Regions from separate parts of the Peribacillus sp. NPDC060253 genome, predicted to be linked through region 1. Evidence: riboswitches for the same ligand, from Rfam matches in the RefSeq annotation. Region 1 holds a riboswitch; each other region holds the start of a gene.

Region 1 (3,608 bases):
AGGTGCTCATTGTAACTACAATGTACTGTGGTTATTCAATTGGAAGCATTCTTGCTTCTTTAATTGGAATGTATGTGATGGAACAAATGAGTTGGAGGGTATTATATTGGATTGGGGCGCTTCCCTTACTGGCACTGCCATTCTTCATGAAGCAATTTCCTGAATCGCTTTCCTATTATGTTATTCGAAAACAAGGGGCAAAACTTGCCGGAATTTTGAATCGCATTGATCCAGAGGGCGACTATAAAGACTCGGACGACTATGAGTTTGCCAAGGTCCAAGAAAGGGCAAAAGGCTTTCCAGTCAAGAAACTCTTTGAAGATAAGCGTACTCTTAGTACATTTGCGTTTTGGGTAGCTGCCTTTAATTGTTTACTTATGGTATACGGACTCAATACATGGTTACCGAAAATCATGCAGCAGTCCGGATACGGCCTTACATCCAGTTTATCTTTCAATCTTATATCGGGGATAGGGCAAATTGGCGGATCGATAATTGGAGGGTACTTAGTTGGGAAAATGGGTCATAGAAGAGTACTTGTATCCCTCTGTGCCATTGGTACGGTCTGCTTTGTAATATTAGGATTAACCTCAAATGCAGTGGCATTATATATTTTAATCGCTTTTGGAGGTGCCTGTACAGTGGGTACGATGAATTTGGCCAATACGTATATTTCCGAGTATTATCCACGTGAGATAAGGACCACCGGGATAGGGTGGGCCTTGGCGTTTGGTAGAATTGGAGCGATTGTTGCCCCTACATTAATAGGTTTATTGCTGGCTGCAAACTATTCGCCACAAAATGCATTTATGGCCTTCACAGTTCCGAGCATAATGGCGGCCTTAGCGTTACTGGTTGTGAAAGAGAAGTATGGCAGCTATGATAAAACACAGATTGAGGAAAATATAAAACTAAAAGCAACAACAAATGCATAAATTAATAGATAACGGAATTCACGAGTAAAACACGCAAACTCACGAGTAAATCAACGGAACTCACGAGTAAAACACGCAAACTCACGAGTAAATCAACGGAATTTACGAGTAAATAACGAAATAAACTTCTCAACCTTTTTTTATCAATCCAACCAGCATAGAGCGCATGGTTAGAGGGGGATACAAGCTTGAAAGGCTATTAATCCTATAAAGTATTAATCTACATCAATGCTTGAAAACTTTTCTAATCCGTTTGACAATTGGATTTATCGTGTTAATATAAAGGCAAATGAATTATATATACAATTTGTACCACTAGGGGTGCTTTATTGGTAAAAGCTATTTTACCTGAGAAGCTGAGATTAAAGTATGACTTTAAGACCCTTAGAACCTGATCTGGTTTATACCAGCGTAGGGAAGTGGGGTCTGGAACAATACGTTTCTGTATTATTTCAAGTACAACCACTTTCTTTACGTCAAAGAAAGTGGTTTTTTATTTGTCAAAAAAGAGGAGGTATTTTCCCGTATCATTCATTGAAAAAATAAAAATTGGAGGTAATGAAGATGAAGTTTTCAGAGGAAATCCGCCAGGAAGTTGATCATATTTGGGAAGCAAGTTTTAACCATCCATTTGTTGCAGGAATAGGCGATGGCACATTGCCCATAGAGTGTTTTCGTTTTTATGTCAAGCAAGATGCCTATTACTTATCACATTTTGCCAGAGTTCAAGCTTTAGGAGCAGTCAAGGCTACAGATTTACATACAACAAGCAGGCTTGCCGGCCATGCACAAGGAACATATGAAGCGGAGTTGAAGCTTCATGAAAATTTTTCTGAGAGATTAGGGATCACAAAAGAAGAAAGGGAAAAGTTCAAACCTGCACCAACTGCTTATGCTTACACTTCCCATATGTATCGTGCGGCATATTCTGGTCATTTAGGGGATGTTATTTCAGCTATCTTGCCATGTTATTGGCTGTATTATGAAATCGGCGAAAAGCTGAAAGAGTGTAAACCGGAAGAGCCGATATATCAAGAATGGATAGCGGCTTACGGAGGAGAGTGGTTCCGCTCTTTGGTCGAAGAACAAATTGCAAGGCTTGATGAGATTGCTGAAAAAGTAACAGATGTAGATAGGGAAAGAATGAAGGAGCATTTTATTCTTAGCAGCCAATATGAATACTCATTTTGGGAAATGGCTTATTGTCTAGAGACATGGCCGGTGCATAAGGAAACATTAGAGGTATAAAGGAGATTGAAACAATGAAAAAAGGGTTGAAATTAACGGATATATTAGTCACGATCGTGATTGCCGTGGCATTTGGAATAGTCTATATCGTTTGGGGTTCACTTTATTATTCCGTTAAACCATTAGGATTACATGTAGATCAACTTATTTATGGGATGTGGTTTATAGCTGGACCCGTTGCCTTTTTAGTTTTGAGGAAACCGGGTGTGGCGCTACTGGCGGAGATTGCTGCAGCTTCCGGAGAATTCTTTCTAGGTTCACCATGGGGGCTAACCGTACTCTTATATGGAGTTGTACAAGGATTGTTCGCGGAACTAGTTTTCATGGCGGTCAGATATAAAAAGTTCAATATGTCGGTCGCTGTATTAGCGGCGATAGCATCCTGCCTGGGATCAGTCCTCATGGATTTTGCATATGGGGAAATAGGTGCGCTCTCTCTTTGGAATCTATCGTTATTCATGATTGCGAGGTTCATAGGCTCCATTTTCTTTGCCGGAGTGACTGCTTACTATCTAGTTAAAGTCCTGGAAGCAACAGGAGTAACTAATCTTGTACGTCCGGTTTCCAGTAAGGATTATGCAGAACTGGACCAAAAGTAGAGGTTGATGACCATGGAACGAATCGTTCATGTAGAAAAGTTAAGAATGAAATTTCCCGGAGATGAGTCTTTGCTATTCAAGGACCTATCCGTCTCGTTTGATAGGGGTGAAAAGGTTCTTTTGTTGGGACCATCAGGATGTGGTAAGTCCACACTTTTACAAGTGTTAAGTGGATTGATACCAAATTCCATCGAAGTCCCGATGAAAGCTGAAGAATTGAAGTGCCCTACTTCATGGGGATATGTTTTTCAAGACCCTGATAGTCAGTTTTGCATGCCATTTGCCGATGAGGAAATTGCTTTCGTCCTTGAGAATCTTTCCGTTCCTAAGCAAGAAATGAAAGAGAGGATCCAACATCATCTCCGTCAAGTTGGATTGAACCTAAAGACTATTCATACAAGTATTGATACATTATCAGGCGGCATGAAACAGCGTCTGGCGATTGCTTCGGTATTGGCACTTGAACCAGAAGTGATATTTTTGGATGAACCAACCGCTATGCTTGATCCGGAAGGAACAAAAGAAATTTGGGACTTGTTGAAGGGAATTGGACGAGACAAGACCGTTATTATCGTGGAACATAAAATTGACCATGTTTTAGAATTCATTGATAGAATCGTGCTTTTTAATGATGACGGTCAAATCATAGCTGATGGTCCAAAAGATACCATCCTTTCCCTATATAAAAATGAAATGAAGGAACACGGAATTTGGTTCCCTGGTGTTTGGGATGAATATATACACGACAATAAACCGATTCGCGAACACCAATCCAGTGACGGTGTCCCCCTTATGCAAGTCCAAGGTTTTAGTGGTTTTCGGAAAA
Region 2 (3,608 bases), on a different contig from region 1:
GTAGACACATCATGCATAAGGCAGGACTAGATCCTTTTAATGGATATGATGGGTACAGGTTTTTGGTATGACATGCGAAATCTTGGTAGTTTTCACTTTCTTCCTTTTGTATAATTCTACATAATTAATTAGATGGATAAGCACCTCAACAATAAAATGAAATTAATAACTCAAAAGATAAAAAGGAGAATATATGAAAATTGGTTTAGTACGGCATTTTAAGGTGGCCCATGAATTCCCAACCGGGAAATCCGTAACCGCGGATGATATGAAGCAATGGTTCATGGACTATGATGCAGCGGATATAATTTACGGAACGACTTTATTACGAGCTGAGGAGTGGCAGGAATGTTATTGCAGTGATATGTCGAGAGCAGTAAAGACCGCTGAACATATCTATCCTAGCACGGTTCATCGGAGGGAGGAGCTGCGGGAAATACCTTCTCCCCCTCTTAAAGGAAAGGTGAAGCTGCCATTCATCCTTTGGGCCATCTGGATTCGATGCTGCTCGTTGATCAACAAGCAGACTAGAGCGGAAATTAAAATCGCAGAGCAAAGGATCAATAAAGTATTGGATGAAGTCTTTGCAAAGGGGGAAAGGGATGTTCTGATCGTAAGTCATGCCGCCCTCATGGTATATATGAGAAAAGAGCTGATAAGACGGGGGTTTGCCGGTCCGAAATTCAAGATTGCCAGCAATGGAAGGCTTTATGTATTCGAAAGATAATCAAGGATATCCCGACAAAAAGAGTATGTCTTGTACACGTTGAACATTTAATGATCTTAAGAAAGATATAGTCATTTTCCGAATAGTTATTCTTTTTCCGATGGTTGTGGTTTATTATTGTAATAGTGTAATTTTTAACGAAATCAATAATAGGGGAAGAGGGTGTGCATTTTGGTGAAGGCAGTTTTTTTTGACTTAGATGATACATTGCTTTGGGATCAGAAAAGTGTGAAAGAGGCTTTTGTAGCCACATGTGAAGTGGCTGGTGAAAAATATGGTTTAAATGTTGATGAGTTTGAAGAAGCGGTTCGGAAGGAAGCGCGTGAGCTTTACTCTTCTTACGATACATATGCATTTACTCAAATGATCGGAATCAACCCATTTGAAGGACTATGGGGAAATTTTCAAGATGATCATGATGAATTCCGGAAGATGGCCGGGATTGCACCGGCTTATCGGAAAGAGGCGTGGACGAGAGGTTTGAAGGCATTAGGGATCGATGACCCGGAATTTGGGCTTGAACTGGCAGAACGTTTCCCTGCAGAGAGGCGCAAAAAGCCATTTATCTATGAAGAATCATTCCGTGTTCTGGATGAATTAAAAGGAAAGTACAAATTGCTTTTGCTGACGAATGGTTCGCCTGAACTACAAAATACTAAACTTGAAATTACGCCTGAACTGGTTCCTTATTTCGACCAAATCGTGATTTCAGGTGCATTTGGACGCGGTAAACCGGATGCTTCCATCTTTGAGCACGCTTTGGAGATCATGGAGCTGGATAAGGATGAAGTATTGATGGTCGGCGATAATTTAATGACCGATATCCTTGGGGCATCACGAGTGGGCATAAAGTCGGTTTGGATAAATCGACATGATAAGGAACGGAATGAAGTGCTTCCAACCTATGAAATCAAGCATTTGGAGGAGCTTTTCCCCATCCTTGAAGGTCTGGAAAAATAATGATGGGTCTCCTCCAAGTAACAAATTTTGGAGGGATTCATTAAAATATATAGGCCTTTGCAATTATTTACAGAATCAACAGGGTGATATATAGTTACCCTGTAATTAATTAAATTATGCAGACTAGGGGTGTCCAATATAAGTTGGGCTGAGAGAGAAGCGCGTAAAGCTTCTTAACCCTCAGGACCTGATCTGGTTCATACCAGCGTGGGGAAGTTAGAATCTACTTAACAATGACATTTCATTTGGTCATTTCTGTAGTCATACTAACGTTAGCCGGGTCTTAATTATGAGATCCGGCTTTTTCGTGCGAAATGGATTGGATTTTGTCCTTTTTAAATGAACTTAAAAAGGAGAAATGAAATCATGATGAGTAATTCAGTAAATGACATGAACGTTTCAATTATGTCCAGTTTTGCAGGGAGTAAAAAAGTGTACGTAGAGGGATCTAGACCTGATATTAAAGTACCTATGCGTGAAATTAAGTTAAGTCCGACTACAGGGGCATTCGGTGAAGAGGAGAATCCGCCTTTACGAGTTTATGATACAAGCGGTTCCTATACGGATTCCGAATATCCGATTGATATTCAGAAAGGCCTTGATCCGATTAGACGCAACTGGATCCTGGAACGTGAAGATATTGAAGAGTATGAAGGACGTGAAATTAAACCCGAAGATAACGGTTATAGAAAAGTGGAGCCACAATCCAATGCCGATATTTTTCCGGGATTGAAAAGAAAACCTTTGCGTGCAATGAAAGGACACAATGTAACCCAGCTCCATTATGCACGTAAAGGAATCATTACCCCTGAAATGGAGTTCATTTCAATCAGGGAAAATGTTGCCCCTGAGTTTGTAAGAGAAGAGGTAGCCAGCGGGCGGGCAATCATTCCAGCAAATATTAACCATCCCGAAAGTGAGCCTATGATCATCGGGCGTAATTTTCACGTTAAAATAAATGCGAATATTGGAAATTCAGCCGTTAGTTCATCGATCGAAGATGAAGTGGAGAAAATGACTTGGGCTACACGTTGGGGAGCCGACAACATAATGGACCTCTCCACCGGCAAGAATATTCACACAACACGTGAATGGATTATCAGGAATTCTCCTGTGCCAGTTGGGACTGTTCCTATATATCAAGCATTGGAAAAAGTGAATGGAGTTGCGGAAGATTTAAATTGGGAAGTTTTTCGAGATACTTTAATCGAGCAGGCCGAGCAAGGTGTCGATTACTTCACCATACACGCTGGAGTGCTTTTGCGATATATCCCATTAACGGCAAAGCGGGTTACGGGAATCGTTTCCCGAGGGGGATCGATCATGGCTCAATGGTGTTTGGCCCACCACCAAGAAAGCTTCCTTTATACTCATTTTGAAGAGATTTGTGAAATCATGAAGGCATATGATGTTTCTTTCTCATTAGGAGATGGCCTTCGTCCTGGATCGATTGCAGATGCAAACGATGAGGCGCAATTTGCAGAATTGGAAACACTAGGGGAACTGACGAAGATTGCTTGGAAACATGATGTTCAAGTCATGGTGGAGGGACCCGGTCACGTGCCGATGCATTTGATTAAGGAAAACATGGATAAGCAGCTGGAAGTCTGTCAAGAAGCCCCGTTCTATACCCTTGGGCCTTTGACAACGGATATAGCTCCTGGCTATGATCATATTACATCTGCAATCGGTGCTGCGATGATTGGTTGGTTTGGTACGGCGATGCTCTGTTATGTGACACCGAAAGAGCATCTTGGACTTCCGAATAAAGAGGATGTTCGAGTAGGGGTCATTACCTATAAGATTGCTGCACACGCAGCTGATCTTGCAAAAGGCCATCCGCATGCACAAAAACGAGACGATGCCCTTTCGAAGGCAAGATTCGAGTTTCGTTGGAGAGATCAATTCAATCTTTCTCTCG
Region 3 (3,608 bases), on a different contig from region 1:
CTGTGAATTGGTAATCCCAATCCCGTGGCCATAAAATTGGTTTTGTCCTAATAATATGGCATTTTCCCCTTGCCATTCAGGAGTGTCCTCATCGTGATCCGGGTTTTTGAAGTAAAGATTATCCCCCGGTAAATAATCTCTTCCTTTATGGACAAGCAGAGCCATATTCTTTGGAGGGTGCCAGTCATATAGAAATAGGTCTTTAAAAAGATAGTCAAAATCCCTCGGACCGATTAAATCCAAAATCGCCTTTAAAAAAGTGACGACTATTGCTGTACCGCATTCGAAAGCGTATAGCCTTCCATTCAAGAAGATGTCTACAATTGCAACATGTGGAGGAACCCTTGGCAGAAGGGTGAAGGTGCCATTCTTTGAAAGGTGCCAATATTGTTTATTGGATAGCGATTCCTCAAGTGTTGAAAATTCTGCATGACTATTTTCTAACGAAATGGCCGCCTCTATGACTCGAAGCCTCAGTTGTATCTCGAATTCAAGCTCACCCAAGCTCGCATATTCATAAACGTTTGGATACCCCGCCAGCAAATGGAGAATTTCCAGCGATTTAGCGGATTGTATGACTGGTTGGATTTGACTGACATCTAATACTTTGTTATTAATCTTTATCATGATCATATCCACCTTTTGCTTATTAAGTTAAGGATTTATAAAACCAGTACACTGAATTGTCTACAGGTAATGCTCATTATATGAATACCTGCACGGAAATGACTATTTGAAACGTGCCATGCACCGTTACAAATGAATGATAATCGACTTGATCCATACATGTATAAGGATATCTACATTTTTTAAGATGCGTTGCTGGATTTCCCAAACTGCTAGGAAACCTTTCCAATTAGTGAGAAGAAGCAAATTAGTATTCCCTTTTCGGTCTGAATTGATATAATGAGAGAGAAAAGTTCATATGTGCGAGAAATGTAGGGGGGCCAGTATTGCTGGCTGAGATTGCGTCCTTTAGATGCTGACTCTTTGAACCTGATCTGGATGATGCCAGCGGAGGAAACATACATATTATTACTGTCTTTCTGTTTTTGTATGTTAACGTCCGAATTCATCTTCGGGCGTTTTTTGTTTTTTATTTGAATAGAACCTGGCGTCCGTTATAGTTCCGGCATATCGATCTTATATAATGTGTAGGAGGGTAAAGTCTTGAGAAAATTTTTGCCACTGGTAACTTCGTTGTTCCTTTTAGCTGGATGTGGTGCAGGCGGAACGAATGAAAAAGAAGAAGCATCTAAAAATGAAAACCATAAAGAATTAAAAAAAGTATCGGTCGTGCTGGATTGGACACCGAATACAAACCATACAGGATTGTATGTAGCAAAGGAAAAAGGATATTTTAAAGAACAAGGTCTGGATGTGGAAATTATCATGCCTGGTGAAGCTGGTGCTGATAAGCTCGTTGCTTCAGGGAAATCTGAATTTGGCGTGGGCTACCAGGAGGGAATCACGCAGGCTCGTGTGCAGGGCGTGCCAATTGTTTCGCTAGCTGCCGTCATCCAGCATAATACCTCAGGTTTCGCTTCCCCTGAGTCAAAAAACATTAAAACTCCCAAGGATTTTGAAGGGAAAACGTATGGTGGCTGGGGTTCTCCAGTTGAAAAGGCCATTCTTGATTCACTCATGAAAAAAGATAATGCGGATGTAAATAAAGTGGATATAGTGAACACAGGGGACACAGATTTTTTCACTTCAGTTAAAAGGGATATAGATTTCGCCTGGATTTATTATGGGTGGACAGGTATCGAGGCCGAGTTGAGAAATGAAAAGCTGAATATGGTTTACTTAACCGAATACTCTGATAAGCTTGATTACTATACGCCTGTTTTGACCACAAATGAAAAGCTGATTAAAGAAGATCCTGAAACCGTTAAAGCATTTGTTCATGCAGCTTCGAAAGGGTACCAGTTTGCGATTAAGAATCCCGATGATGCAGCAGACATGTTAATTAAGGCTGCACCGGATCTTGATGCTAAACTAGTGAAGAAAAGCCAAGAGTGGCTTGCAACCAAGTATCAGGATGATGCTCCGCGTTGGGGTGAACAAAAGCTTGAAATTTGGAAGAATTACAGTGATTGGATGGCTGAAAATAAGCTTCTCGAAGGTGATTTCGATCCTGAAAAGGCATTTACCAATGAATTTTTACCAAAATAGGAGGAAAAAAAATGGCCAATTCATTAATTAGTATACAAATTATCCCTAAAGGGGAAAATGTCATCCCTATGGTCGATGAAGCAATCAAGATCATTGATGAATCAGGTGTCAAATATGAGGTTCACCCGCTTGAAACAACAATGGAGGGTGAGCTTTCCGAACTTTTCGCCGTGATAGAAAAAATGAATGTAAGAATGATTGAAATAGGATCGCCGAATGTCATTTCCCAAGTGAAAATATTATATCAGCCGAGCGGAATTACCATGGATACGTTAACGGAGAAATATCGGGCATGATCGGAAGGATAATTTGGAAGAAGGGGGCTCCCTTCTTTCTTTTATTATTGTTGCTGATAGTATGGGAATCAGTGACAGTCTTATTAAAAGTTGAAGAATGGCTGCTTCCTGCTCCATCAGCCATTTTGACTGAAGGAATTGAATCGTTTCACAATCTTTCGGGACATCTGATATCAACTACTGAGCTTGCGTTAACCGGTTTTTTTATAGGAAGCTGCATCGGCTTATTAATTGCGGCAATCTTACACCTGTTTCCTGGTGTAAAAGAGGCGGTTTATCCCCTGCTCATACTATCACAAAATATTCCAATCATTGTTCTGGCACCGCTTTTAGTGATCTGGTTTGGTTTTGGAATGCTGCCAAAGCTAATTGTGATTTCTCTCGTGTGTTTTTTTCCAGTTGCCGTTGCTTCATTAGACGGGTTTCGCCAGACACCATATGAACTTAAGCATTATTTCAAGATGATGGGGGCGGGGAGAAACCAGTTATTTTGGAAGCTGGAGCTTCCTCATTCGATTCCGTTCATTTTCTCAGGATTGAAAATTTCGGCAACATATAGTGTAATGGGTGCGGTTATTTCGGAATGGCTTGGAGCTAAATCGGGGATCGGCGTTTATATGACGCTAGCTTCCTCTGCATTCAGGACAGATCGGGTGTTTGTTTCCATTTTCCTCATTATGGGAATGAGCCTTCTCTTTTTTGGAATCATTAACTTACTGGAGAAATACTTTGTTTCATGGAAGAGAAAGGAGGGTGAAAAGGATGAAGCTGGAAATTAAAGATGTCTCCTATTCTTTCGATGGTAAACAAAATATTTTAGAGAATATACATTTCCATGTAGGTGATGGGGAGTTTGTCACGATCCTTGGACCATCCGGTAGCGGTAAAAGTACATTGTTCCACTTGATCGGGGGCATTTTGAAGCCGAATCAGGGCATCATTTCGCTTGATAGTAAAAAAATAAATGGCTTAAAAGGCCATATAAGCTATATGCCCCAACAGCCTTCCCTTTTACCTTGGAGAACGGTATTGGAAAATGTCTTGCTTGGAAGTGAATTGGCTGGCATTAGAGACAAAGAGATGGCAAAAGCCCTTTTGGTGAAAGCGGGATTGGAAGAGTATGAGAAAGCATATCCG
Region 4 (3,608 bases), on a different contig from region 1:
AAGCAATTCGGTTTTTAGAGCAGTGACAGCCTTTTCGTCGAGCAAATGATGGCCGCTTTTGGAAATCATGACAGGATCAAGGATAACGATGTCAGGTAAGAAGGTTTTAAGAGAAGCAGTGACTGTTTCCACAATTTCTTTTGAGCCTAGCATGCCTATTTTTACTGCATCTACATGAATATCTTCAAAAATAGCTGCGATTTGATCTGTGATGATAGCGGTTTCGATAGCCTGAACTGAACGCACTTCCATTGTGTTTTGTGCCGTTACGGCTGTAATGACAGACATGCCAAAAACCCCATGTGCAGAAAATGTTTTTAAATCTGCTTGTATTCCGGCACCGCCCCCTGAGTCAGAGCCTGCGATGGTTAATGCTGTTTTCATAAAAAAACCCCTTCATATAATTATTTTTGAATAGTATTTTTAGTAATATGAAAGCTAAAATGGCACCCGCAAAAGAACTAAGCATAAAAGCTGGCAAAAACCCAAAAAGGGCTGCTTTATCTCCCAAAATGAGAACCGCCAGTGGATAGCAAGCTAGGGACCCAAGAATCCCAGTTCCTATCACTTCCCCTAAACAAGCGAATTTTAAGCTTTGAGTTTTTCGATATAGAACGGCAGCCAAAAGTGCACCGATCATGCTGCCCGGAAAGGCGAAAATTGAACCGGTACCAGATATGTTTCTAATGATGGAAACTAAAAAAGCTTGTGTTACAGCATAAGCAGGTCCCAATAAAACGGCTGTCATGACATTTGCGAGATGCTGAATAGGAAAGATTTTTGCAAATCCGGCAGGGATGTATATAAAGGAACTGCTTAGAGTCGTGATGGCCGTGATCATGGCGGTCAGCGTCATTTTCTTGATTGGATTCATCATCATGTTAACGACCTACAGTGGCCAATCCTGCTCGTTTTGAACCATTTCCCAAAATAAATATTCATAGCGGGAAGTCACCAAAAAGTGCTTTTCTAATCTAAGAAGTTCATTTTCAGGCATGCCTTCGATTAATTCTTCCAACAAAGCAATCAGCCACTTGTGTGCTTCACCGAATTCAGGAGATGAATAGGATTTAATCCAATCGGCATAACGATTATTATCCAATGCTTCACCATTTTGTGCTTTTAATTTCAAACCGATTTCATAATAATCCCAAGCACATGGTAGGAGACAGGCGATCAGGTCTGCCAAAGTCCCATGCTGCGCGGCATTTAGCATGTAACCTGTATAGGCTAGCGTGGTTGGAGTTGGTTCTGTATTTTCTAATTCCTTTGAACTGATACCGAATTCCAAAGCATATTGTCGATGGATGTCCATTTCCACTTGAAGGGTTTCATTCAAGATACTCGCAAACTTTGCCATGGTTTCGACATTATGAGCTTTAATGACACCTAAGGCAAAGAGCTTGGAATAATCCATGAGATAGATATAGTCCTGCTTCAAGTAATAGGCAAATTTCTTTTCAGGAAGAGTGCCGTTGCCAATTGCCTGGACAAAAGGATGTGAATGGTTCCTTTTCCAAATTCCTTTTGCACGTTCGTGAAGTCTATCACTGAAGGTTCCTAATTTAGTATTCTCCATTGTTCATCCTCCTTTAGAATGGTCCCCTTTGCTTTAATCCAATAAAAAAACCCGCTCCTGAATAACGGAACGGGGTAGATGGATAAAGTCAGTGTACGGACGATATCATCCACTTCCCTCCGCCGGTATGAGCCGGTTCAGGTTCAAAGGGTCCGGAACAATTTCCATCTCAGTCTTAAAAAAGACTCCCCTAGTGGTGTGAATTGTATGTAATTACTGACATCATATCAGAAAGCGAAGAAAATGCAACCCGAATTTGCATGAAGAAACCATATATCGCCTTGAAATAAGGGAAAACAGGGCAATTGACTTTTGTTGATAATTGGGATAAAATCATGTCTACATCAATTATATATAAATAATTCTTATCCAGAGAGGTGGAGGGACTTGGCCCAACGAAACCTCGGCAGCAGACCCATTTTGGGAACTGTGCTACATCCAACAAGCTAACGCTTGGAAGATAAGAAGAGCCGTACGGACACTGCAGCCTCTTCTTGAATTAGAAGGGGCTTTTATTTTTGTGAAATAACGTTTAGTGACATAATAGAAAAGGTATATATAATTTGGTGATAATGAAATCTGTTACATTTTAGCTCAATTTGAAGCAGGCTCTAAGATGAATAAGAAAGGAGCCATTTACATGGCAGAATTAATTAAGAGGATCGAACAGAGGAAGACATTGCTGATAGAAGCGTTATTGGCAAATGGAGTATACAAAACCTCTGATGAAAGGCACCTTTATGATGCCCCGTTAAAAGTACTGGAAGATGAATATAAAATTGTTATAAATAGACCTAATAACGAGACACCTTCGGAATGGATGACATAGTAAACGATAGATTATCTTGGGATAAGGGATATTTGAAAGCATTCGCAGTGTAACAAGGGGTGAATGCTTTTTTATTTATGTCTATATAGAGGGATGTCACAAAAAATACATATATTAAGAAAAAAGTAGGCTTTTTGTCACATTTAACATACAAAATAACACATTTAAATTCCTAAAAATGGTTGATTTTAACTATAAGTTTCATTATAGTGATAAGTGTAAAAAAATTGAATTAATGGGAGGTGTGTATAGAATGCATTGTCGAAAGGTAACTGTTGAAAGAATAGAAGAGAAGAGACAGGAAATGATTAAATTGGCAGCAATTTATGGATTTACCAGTTTTCTAACTATTCAAGCAAGTCAAGAACTGGATACCCTGTTAAATGCATTAGCCAAGAAAAGAGAATCTGAATATTTCGCGCTTCAGAATGTTTATAAGCATTTTTAAACCCGCCGTTTGGGGTTAAGCTTCATAATAGACTCCTGCGTTTAAACTAAAAAAACTACTGCTGAAGGCAATAGCTTTTAAATAATTATATTTAAATATCGATACGTTTACCAAGAATGACCAAGTCCCGTTCAATGCCATCCAGCTCGGCAACTTGTGGTAAGTTTGCCCATTTTTCAAAACCAAATTTTGAAAAAAGCTTCAGGCTCGGTATATTGTGAGCAAATATGAAACCTAAAAGAGTCTTCACCCCTAATTTTGGGCTCACTTCTATTGCCTTTTGAATCGAAGTTCGTCCAATTCCTTTTCCCCGGAAATAATCATCAATATAAATGCTGATCTCTGCCGTAGAATTATAGGCGGGCCGACCATAGAAAGATTGAAAGCTCATCCATCCTGCAGTTTTTCCTTCTATAGTAATGATATACAGCGGTCGACTTTCTGAGTTATGATTCTCAAACCATTCAATCCTCGATTGTACGGAAACAGGTTCCGTATCTGCAGTAACCATTCTTGAAGCAATTGTGGAATTATATATTTCTACAATTTTTGGTAAATCCGACCGTTCTGCTTCCCTAAACTCTATGTACTCGTCCATCATTTAAACTCCTATCTATCATATATTTTCAATATCCGGAATAAAGAGTCATCATCTCACAAATTATGAAGGAAAGGTGAGCGAAACCTAATCCATTGAAAGTTTTATATTATCATACACTTTTTACTCTTTATCTGACAATTTTTTTTATTGT

The links. Region 1 has a riboswitch for thiamine pyrophosphate ahead of tenA (thiaminase II). Riboswitches for the same ligand answer to the same signal wherever they lie in the genome.
Region 2: it holds a riboswitch for thiamine pyrophosphate, as region 1 does, so the genes downstream of both, thiC (phosphomethylpyrimidine synthase ThiC) here and tenA (thiaminase II) in region 1, are expected to answer to the same signal.
Region 3: it holds a riboswitch for thiamine pyrophosphate, as region 1 does, so the genes downstream of both, ACFWE9_RS10570 (ABC transporter substrate-binding protein) here and tenA (thiaminase II) in region 1, are expected to answer to the same signal.
Region 4: it holds a riboswitch for thiamine pyrophosphate, as region 1 does, so the genes downstream of both, tenA (thiaminase II) here and tenA (thiaminase II) in region 1, are expected to answer to the same signal.

Annotation. Positions count from the first base shown of each region.
Region 1 covers NZ_JBHXAS010000033.1:30,333-33,940, reverse strand. The annotation lists gene ACFWE9_RS11295 (MFS transporter) at 1-935, shown strand, start outside; gene ACFWE9_RS11290 (hypothetical protein) at 937-1,068, opposite strand; TPP riboswitch at 1,243-1,370, shown strand; gene tenA (thiaminase II) at 1,500-2,183, shown strand; gene ACFWE9_RS11280 (ECF transporter S component) at 2,198-2,782, shown strand; gene ACFWE9_RS11275 (ABC transporter ATP-binding protein) at 2,795-3,608, shown strand, end outside.
Region 2 covers NZ_JBHXAS010000010.1:14,653-18,260, forward strand. The annotation lists gene ACFWE9_RS04440 (histidine phosphatase family protein) at 194-727, shown strand; gene ACFWE9_RS04445 (HAD family hydrolase) at 899-1,687, shown strand; TPP riboswitch at 1,803-1,918, shown strand; gene thiC (phosphomethylpyrimidine synthase ThiC) at 2,054-3,608, shown strand, end outside.
Region 3 covers NZ_JBHXAS010000030.1:36,063-39,670, reverse strand. The annotation lists gene ACFWE9_RS10575 (protein-glutamine gamma-glutamyltransferase) at 1-627, opposite strand, end outside; TPP riboswitch at 931-1,040, shown strand; gene ACFWE9_RS10570 (ABC transporter substrate-binding protein) at 1,171-2,175, shown strand; gene ACFWE9_RS10565 (thiamine-binding protein) at 2,187-2,471, shown strand; gene ACFWE9_RS10560 (ABC transporter permease) at 2,468-3,250, shown strand; gene ACFWE9_RS10555 (ABC transporter ATP-binding protein) at 3,234-3,608, shown strand, end outside.
Region 4 covers NZ_JBHXAS010000015.1:3,842-7,449, reverse strand. The annotation lists gene thiD (bifunctional hydroxymethylpyrimidine kinase/phosphomethylpyrimidine kinase) at 1-384, opposite strand, end outside; gene thiW (energy coupling factor transporter S component ThiW) at 353-874, opposite strand; gene tenA (thiaminase II) at 890-1,579, opposite strand; TPP riboswitch at 1,677-1,781, opposite strand; SAM riboswitch class I at 1,942-2,046, shown strand; gene ACFWE9_RS06095 (Fur-regulated basic protein FbpA) at 2,196-2,408, shown strand; gene ACFWE9_RS06090 (aspartyl-phosphate phosphatase Spo0E family protein) at 2,662-2,856, shown strand; gene ACFWE9_RS06085 (GNAT family N-acetyltransferase) at 2,948-3,454, opposite strand.